2 regions of the Kitasatospora sp. NPDC004723 genome follow, and region 1 is predicted to be linked to the other one. Evidence: predicted binding sites of a transcription regulator. Region 1 holds the regulator's gene; the other holds the start of a gene.
The links. Region 1 encodes HrcA, which represses chaperone genes, less so after heat shock. Its sites were predicted from a motif close to TTNGCACTCNGNNNNNCNGAGTGCNAA; they were not measured.
Positions count from the first base shown of each region.

Region 1 (4,412 bases):
TTCGACCTCGTCGAAGGCCCCGCCCTCGACCGAGGCGAAGCAGACCGACCCGAGCCCGGTGGGCCGGAAGCCCGCCGCGGCCTCCAGGGTCAGCGCGGCGGACGGCACCCCGAACAGCTGGTCGAGGTCGGGCTTGACGGGCTTGGTGCGGCCGAACAGCGCGTCCAGGATTCCCACGGCGGTCCTTCCGGAGGGAGGGTCAACGGGTCAGCGGCCGAGCTGTGCGGAGATCTTCGCGAGCTGGGCCAGCCGCTGCTCCAGCGTCGGGTGGGTGGAGAACAGCTGGGTGGCGGCCTCACGGGCGCTCAGCGCGGGGGCGAAGTAGAAGGCGTTGTAGGCCTGCGCCTGGCGCAGGTCCTTGGTCGGGATGGCGGCGATCTGGCCGGTCACCTTGGTGAGCGCCGAGGCCAGCGCGCTGGGCCGCCCGGTGAGCTGGGCGGCGGCCCGGTCGGCGGCCAGCTCCCGGTAGCGGGAGAGCATCCGGGTCAGCAGGAAGCTGATCGCGTAGACGGCGATCGACGCCAGCGGGACGACCAGCGCGACGATCGCGGCGTTGGGGTCGTTGCTGTTGCGCCCGCCGCCCATGAAGCCGCCGTACATGGCGATCCTGGTCATCGCGCCGGCCAGGACGCCGAGGAAGCCGGCCACCGTCATCACGGCGACGTCCCGGTGGGCGACGTGCGACAGCTCGTGGGCGAGCACGCCCTCCAGTTCCTCCGGCTCCAGCCGGCGCAGCAGGCCGGTGGTGACGCAGACCACCGCGTTCTGCGGGTTGCGGCCGGTGGCGAAGGCGTTCGGCATGTCGTTGCGGGCGACGGCGACCCGCGGTTTGGGCATGTCGGCGAGCGCGCAGAGCCGGTCGACGGCGCCGTGCAGCTGCGGGTACTGCTCCGGGGTGACCGGATGGGCGCCCATGGCCCGTTCGGTGATCTTGTCGCTGAACCAGAACTGGGCGACGAAAAGGCCGCCGGAGATCAGGACGATGATCGGCCAGGCGCCGCGCAGCAGGGCGATGAGCAGCCCGGTGAAGCCGACGTACAGCAGTCCGATCAGGAACATCGTCCCCACCATCCGGCCGGTCAGGCCGCGGTCGGGGGCGAAACGGGTGTGCTGGCCCGAGGTCGACATCGCTGTTCCTCCGTTCGCCGTCCGCTTTCGATGCTGCCACCCGGGCGGGCCCGCGGCATCATCCGCGCGCCGCGGACTGCGGGCAGGATCACTCCGGCCGGGCCGTTCCTGCCGTCGGACCCGGGCCTTACACTGGCAGGTACGGATCTGGCACTCGGGCGTTCAGAGTGCCAAGGCCGGGGCCCCGCGGGGCCGGACCGGACAGCTCGAAATGCGGACACATGCCACAACGGCGTGTCACAACGGACAACGCGTGAAGACGGAGGTGCGTGCCCCATGGCCGGTGAGGTCCGCCAGCTCGACGACCGCAAGCTCGCGGTGCTTCGCGCGATCGTCCAGGACTACGTGGGGACGGAGGAGCCGGTCGGCTCCAAGGCCCTGGTGGACCGGCACAACCTCGGGGTCTCCCCGGCCACCGTCCGCAACGACATGGCGGCGCTGGAGGAGGAGGGGTACATCCACCAGCCGCACACCAGCGCCGGGCGGATCCCCACCGACAAGGGCTACCGGCTGTTCGTCGACAAGCTGGCCGAGGTCAAGCCGATGAGCGCGCCCGAGCGGCGGGCGATCCGGCACTTCCTGGACGGCGCGGTGGACCTCGACGACGTGGTCGCCCGCACGGTGCGGCTGCTGGCCCAGCTGACCCGGCAGGTCGCGGTGGTGCAGTACCCCTCGCTGAGCCGCTCCACGGTGCGGCACATCGAGCTGGTCGCGCTGGCCCCGGCCAAGGTGATGCTGGTGCTGATCACCAACACCGGCCGGGTCGAGCAGCGGCTGGTGGACTGCCCGGGCACGGTCGGCGAGACGCTGCTGGCGGATCTGCGGGCCCGGGTCAACGCGGGGGCCGCCGGCCAGCGCCTCCCGGACGTCCCCGGGCTGCTGGACGAGCTGCCGGCGCTGTTCGAGGCGGCCGACCGGCCGACCGTGACGACCGTGCTGGCGACGCTCTTCGAGACGCTCGCCGAGCAGAGCGAGGAGCGGATCATGCTGGCCGGCACGGCCAACCTGACCCGTTTCGGCCATGACTTCCCGCTCACCATCCAGCCGGTGCTGGAGGCACTGGAGGAGCAGGTCGTCCTGCTCCGCCTCCTGGGTGAGACCGCGGACGCCGGGATGACGGTCCGGATCGGCCGCGAGATCGCCTACGAGGGGCTGAATTCCACGTCGGTCGTCTCGGTCGGTTACGGTTCGGGCGACGAAAGCGTGGCCAAACTGGGTGTGATCGGTCCGACTCGGATGGACTATCCGGGCACAATGGGGGCGGTGCGAGCGGTGGCACGGTACGTGGGCCAGATCCTGGCCGAGTCGTAGGAACGGGCGCGCGTCATCCACATGGCGCGCCCCGCAGTCGCAAGCACTCTTACAGGCGGAACAAGCGGAGCATTTGGTGGCCACGGACTACTACGCGGTACTCGGCGTCCGACGGGATGCGGGGCAGGACGAGATCAAGAAGGCGTTCCGGCGCCTGGCGCGCGAACTGCACCCGGACGTCAACCCGGACCCGAAGACGCAGGAGCGGTTCAAGGAGATCAACGCCGCCTACGAGGTGCTCTCCGACCCGCAGAAGCGCCAGGTCTACGACCTCGGCGGCGACCCGCTCTCGCCCAACGGCGGCGGCGGGGCGGGCGGCTTCGGCGCGGGGGCGGCCGGCTTCGGCTTCTCCGACATCATGGACGCCTTCTTCGGCGCCGCCTCCGGCCAGCGCGGCCCGCGCTCGCGCACCCGGCGCGGCCAGGACGCCATGATCCGCCTGGAGATCACCCTGGAGGAGGCCGCCTTCGGCACCACCAAGGAACTCCAGGTCGACACCGCCGTCACCTGCACCACCTGCAGCGGCGAGGGCGCGGCCCCCGGCACCTCCGCGCAGACCTGCGACATGTGCCGCGGCAAGGGCGAGGTCTCCCAGGTCACCCGGTCCTTCCTGGGCCAGGTCATGACCTCCCGGCCCTGCCCGCAGTGCCAGGGCTTCGGCACCGTCGTGCCGACCCCGTGCCCGGAGTGCGCCGGCGACGGCCGGGTCCGCGCCCGCCGCACCCTGACCGTCAAGATCCCCGCCGGTGTCGACAACGGCACCCGGATCCAGCTGGCCGGCGAGGGCGAGGTCGGCCCCGGCGGCGGCCCGGCCGGCGACCTGTACGTCGAGATCGCCGAGACCACCCACGCGGTGTTCCAGCGGCGCGGCGACGACCTGCACTGCACCGTCACCATCCCGATGACGGCGGCCTCGCTCGGCACCCAGGTGCCGCTGCAGACGCTGGACGGGGTGGAGGAGGTCGACATCCGGCCCGGTACCCAGTCCGGCCAGTCCATCCCGCTGCACGGCCGGGGCATCACCCACCTGCGCGGCGGCGGCCGGGGCGACCTGATAGTGCACGTCGAGGTGCAGACGCCCACCAAGCTCGACGCCGAGCAGGAGGACCTGCTGCGCCGCCTGGCGGTGCTGCGCGGCGAGGAGCGGCCGTCCGGCCAGTTCGCGCCCGGGCAGCAGGGGCTGTTCTCCCGGCTGAAGGACGCCTTCAACGGCCGGTAGCCGTCCCGCGCGGGGGTGCCGAGGCTTCCTCGGCACCCCTTTTGCGTCCCCGTTCCCGTTCCCACCCCGGAGGTTCCCCGCATGACCGCGCCCGTGTTCGTCGTCGAGACCGAGCGGATCGCCGCCGCCGCGCCCGGCGCGCCGGTGCGGCTGGACGGGCCGGAGGGCCGGCACGCGGCCGCGGTGAAGCGGCTGGAGCCGGGCGAGGCGGTCACCCTGGCGGACGGTCTGGGCCTGGGCGTGGACGGCACCGTCGCGGCGGTGCACGGCAAGGACGCGGTCGATGTGACGGTGACGGCCGTGCGCCGTGAGCCGGAGCCGGCACCGCGGATCGTGGTCGTCCAGGCGCTGCCCAAGGGCGACCGGGGCGAGCTGGCCGTGGAGACCATGACCGAGGTCGGCGTGGACGTGGTGATCCCCTGGGCGGCCTCGCGCTGCATCACCCAGTGGAAGGGCGAGCGCGGCGCCAAGGCGCTCGCCAAGTGGCGGGCCACCGCGCGGGAGGCCGGCAAGCAGTCGCGCCGGCTGCGCTTCCCCGAGGTCCGCGAGCCGATGACCACCCGGCAGCTGGCCCCGGTGCTGGCCGGAGCCGCGTTCGCGGCCGTGCTGCACGAGGAGGGCGCCGAGCCGCTGGCCGGGGCCGCGCTGCCGGACGGCGGGGACCTGGTGCTGGTGGTCGGCCCGGAGGGTGGCGTCTCCCCGGAGGAACTGGCCGCCTTCGCCGAGCACGGCGCCAAGCCGTACCGGCTCGGCC
Region 1 covers NZ_JBEXJT010000067.1:16,886-21,297, reverse strand. Annotated here, with positions in the region: gene ABZW10_RS36295 (hypothetical protein) at 1-177, opposite strand, end outside; gene htpX (zinc metalloprotease HtpX) at 208-1,128, opposite strand; gene hrcA (heat-inducible transcriptional repressor HrcA) at 1,405-2,439, shown strand; gene dnaJ (molecular chaperone DnaJ) at 2,516-3,658, shown strand; gene ABZW10_RS36275 (16S rRNA (uracil(1498)-N(3))-methyltransferase) at 3,740-4,412, shown strand, end outside.

Region 2 (4,412 bases), on a different contig from region 1:
ACGGCGCCGAGAAGGACCCGAAGTTCGTCGAGATGCTGACCGACCTCAAGGTGCCGGTCTCGATGTTCCTGACCCGCGACATCGTCAAGGACGACTACGGCTACTTCAAGCGGCTCCAGGCGCTCGGCAACCACGTGCACAACCACACCGTGGACCACGCGCAGCTGAGCAAGGTGACGCCGGAGAAGCAGAAGTCCGAGGTCTGCGACGCCCAGGCCGCGCTCACCCAGCAGTACGGGACCCCGCCGCTGCTGTTCCGCCCGCCCTACGGCGACGGCGCCAACACGCCGACGCTCAACACCGCGGTGCAGCAGTGCGGGCCGCGGGCGATCGTGCTGTGGCGGGAGTCGATGCAGATCCACGACATGCAGTACCAGGCGGCGGACAAGAAGCTGCGGCCCGGCGACATCGTGCTCGCCCACTTCCGGGGCCCGAAGGACCTCAAGGGCGAGACGATGACGCAGATGTTCGGGGAGCTGCTGGCCCGGATCCAGGAGCAGGGCTTCGCGGTGGCCCGTCTCGAGGACTACATCGCGGCGCCGGCCGGCTGAACGGCCGCGGCCGGGCCGGTCACCGGCCGGCCGAGCATCATCAGCGGGCCGTGGTCGGTGCGGCTGAGGATCACCGTGACCTCGTTCGGGCCGGCGGGCTTCAGTTGGCGGCGCAGCTCCTCCGGGGTGATCGCCATGCCGCGCTTCTTGATCACCACGGTGCCGACGCCCCGCTCGCGCAGCAGCGCCTTGAGCTTCTTGATGTGGAACGGCAGCACGTCGGTCAGCTCGAAGCCGTGCGCGTACGGGGTGTCGACCAGTTCGTCCGAGGTGACGTAGGCGATCTTCGGGTCGATCAGCCGCCCGTTCACCCGCTGCGCCACCTCCGCGACCAGGTGGGCCCGGATCACCGCGCCGTCCGGCTCGTAGAGGTAGCGGCCGACCGGGCCGGCCGGCGGGTCGGGCAGGTCGCCGCCGGTGAGGCTGACCCGCTGCGGCAGCAGGGTGGCGCGGTGCGGGCGCTCGGCGCGGGTGCCGAACCAGAGCACCGCCTCCTTGACGTCGCCGTGGTCGGAGACCCACTCGGCCTCCGCGTCGGCCGGCACCGCCTCGTGCGGGATGCCGGGGGCCACCTTGAGCGCCCCGACCGGGGTGCGCCGGCCGGCCTCGATCGCCCAGGACAGCGGCGGCGCGTACGCCTCGGGGTCGAAGACCCGGCCGCGCGAGGTGCGCCGGGCCGGGTCGGTGAAGACCGCGTCGAAGCCGGTGACGTCGACGTCGGCGACGTCCGCGCAGCGCACCTCGACCCGGTCGGCCAGGCCCAGCGCGGCCGCGTTGGCGGCGGTGGCGGCGCAGGCGGCCGGGTCCTTGTCGACGGCGAGCACCTCGACACCGGCCCGGGCCAGCGCCAGCACGTCGCCGCCGATCCCGCAGCAGAGGTCGGCCAGCCGCTTCACCCCGAGGTCCGCGAAGCGGCGCGCCCGCCACTCGGCGACCTCGCGCCGGGTGGACTGCTCGACGCCGTTGGGCGTGAAGTACATGAGGTCGGCGTCGGCGCCGAACTTGGCCCGGGCCCGCTGCCGCAGCCGGGCCTGCCCGAGGGCGGCCGAGACCAGCTCGGCGGGGTGCTCCTTGCGCAGTCGGGTGGCCAGCGCCAGCTCCTCCCCGGGCGCGAAGTCGCGCAGTTCGGCGAGCAGGGCCTGGCCCCGGTCGGTCAGCAGGGGCCGCAGGTCGTCGTTCTCCACCCCGCCATTCTCGCCGGTCAGACCTGGCTGAAGGCCACCAGGAGGACCGCCGGGCAGACGAACGGGGACAGCACGGCGGCGACCGCGACGACCGGGTAGCCGGCGCGCCAGGAGAACCGGGCGACCAGGCCGGCCGAGGCGAGCACGAGCAGCCCGGCCACCACCAGCAAGGCGGTCGAGCGGGCCGCGGAGAAGTGCGGGGCCACGCTCCAGACGAACGCCGACGTCACCTGGAGGACCGCGAACGGCAGGGCGAGGAACAGCGGCAGGAGGATCACCGCGAACAGCAGGTCTTTCCACCGGGGAGGCCGGGTGGCGATCGGTGTCGTGGTCATGGACCGAGTGTGCGGGCCGGGGCCGCCCCCGCACATGAGTACGGCTACTCATCGGTCACTCATCCGGATCGCGGGACCGCCGGGCGCGTCGTTGGCACTCTGGTTGACTGAGTGCTAACCGCCGCCTATGGTCATCACTAGCACTCCCCACCGGGGGAGTGCTAACGCGACAGTGCGTGTCTGACCCCCGCGACGGCAGATGCGCGAGTTCGCCCCTACCCGTTAGAAAACCCCGTAATCTCCGAAGGGGAGCTCGGACGTGACCACCAGCAGCAAGGTTGCCATCAAGCCGCTCGAGGACCGCATCGTGGTCCAGCCGCTCGACGCCGAGACCACCACGGCCTCCGGCCTGGTTATCCCGGACACCGCCAAGGAGAAGCCCCAGGAGGGCGTCGTCCTGGCCGTCGGCCCGGGCCGCTTCGAGGATGGCCAGCGTCTGCCGCTCGACGTCGCCGTCGGTGACATCGTCCTGTACTCGAAGTACGGCGGCACCGAGGTGAAGTACCAGGGCGAGGAGTACCTGGTGCTCTCCGCCCGCGACGTTCTCGCCATCATCGAGAAGTAAGACGTCCAGCCACGCCCCGGATCCGTGTCCCTAGTGACAGGGGACCGGGGCGTGGCTGTTGGTTCACGTAGTCGAGCGGCCGCCGCGAAGGCCGCACCCCCGAGGGAATAGGGAACATGGCGAAGATCCTGCAGTTCGACGAGGACGCCCGCCGCTCGCTGGAGCGCGGTGTCAACAAGCTGGCCGACACCGTCAAGGTGACCATCGGCCCCAAGGGCCGCAACGTCGTCATCGACAAGAAGTTCGGCGCCCCGACCATCACCAACGACGGCGTCACCATCGCCCGTGAGGTCGAGCTCGACGACCCGTACGAGAACCTTGGCGCGCAGCTCGTCAAGGAGGTCGCCACCAAGACCAACGACGTCGCGGGTGACGGCACCACCACCGCCACCGTGCTGGCCCAGGCCCTGGTCAACGAGGGCCTGCGCAACGTCGCCGCCGGCGCCGGCCCGGCCGCCCTGAAGAAGGGCATCGACAAGGCCGTCGCCGCCGTCTCCGAGCACCTGCTGTCGGTCGCCCGTGAGATCGAGGGCAAGGACGACGTCGCTGCGGTCGCCACCCTGTCCGCCCAGGACGCCCAGGTCGGCGAGCTGATCGCCGAGGCGATCGACAAGGTCGGCAAGGACGGTGTCATCACCGTCGAGGAGTCGAACACCTTCGGCGTGGAGCTGGACTTCACCGAGGGCATGCAGTTCGACAAGGGCTACCTGTCGCCGTACTTCGTCACCGACGCGGAGCGGCAGGAGGCGGTCCTGGAGGACCCGTACATCCTGATCAACCAGGGCAAGATCTCCTCCATCCAGGAGCTGCTGCCGCTGCTGGAGAAGATCCTGCAGGGCGGCTCGTCCCGCCCGCTGCTGATCATCGCCGAGGACGTCGACGGCGAGGCGCTGTCCACCCTCGTGGTGAACAAGATCCGCGGCACCTTCAACGCGGTGGCCGTCAAGGCCCCGGGCTTCGGCGACCGCCGCAAGGCGATCCTCGGCGACCTGGCCGTCCTGACCGGCGGCACCGTGATCTCCGAGGAGGTCGGCCTCAAGCTCGACCAGGCCGGTCTGGACGTGCTGGGCTCGGCCCGCCGCGTGACCGTCACCAAGGACGAGACGATCGTCGTCGACGGTGCCGGCGAGAGCGAGGCCGTGGCCGGCCGCGTCGCCCAGATCAAGGGCGAGATCGCCAACACCGACTCCGACTGGGACCGCGAGAAGCTGCAGGAGCGCCTGGCCAAGCTGGCCGGCGGCGTCTGCGTCATCCGCGTCGGTGCCGCCACCGAGGTGGAGCTCAAGGAGCGCAAGCACCGCCTGGAGGACGCCATCTCGGCGACCCGCGCCGCGGTCGAGGAGGGCATCGTCGCCGGTGGTGGCGCCTCCCTGGTCCACGCCGCCAAGGTGCTGAACGACGGCCTGGGCCTGTCCGGCGACGAGGCCACCGGTGTCGCGGTCGTCCGCAAGGCGCTGCACGAGCCGCTGCGCTGGATCGCCCAGAACGCCGGCCTGGAGGGCTACGTCATCACCTCCAAGGTCTCCGAGCTGGAGCAGGGCCAGGGCTACAACGCCGCCACCGGCGAGTACGGCGACCTGGTCAAGGCCGGCGTCATCGACCCGGTCAAGGTCACCCGCTCCGCCCTGGAGAACGCCGCCTCGATCGCCTCCCTGCTGCTCACCACCGAGACCCTCGTGGTGGAGAAGAAGGAGGAGGAGGCCGACAACGGTCACTCGCACGGCGGTCACGGCCACTCGCACTGAGGCCGTAGCCACCGAGGCCGCAGCCGCTGAGC
Region 2 covers NZ_JBEXJT010000001.1:461,380-465,791, forward strand. Annotated here, with positions in the region: gene ABZW10_RS02270 (polysaccharide deacetylase family protein) at 1-551, shown strand, start outside; gene ABZW10_RS02275 (class I SAM-dependent methyltransferase) at 527-1,735, opposite strand; gene ABZW10_RS02280 (hypothetical protein) at 1,753-2,070, opposite strand; gene groES (co-chaperone GroES) at 2,330-2,635, shown strand; gene groL (chaperonin GroEL) at 2,752-4,380, shown strand.
Region 2: groES (co-chaperone GroES) is a predicted target of HrcA. The motif match lies at 2,162-2,188, and genes of this name have one in related genera.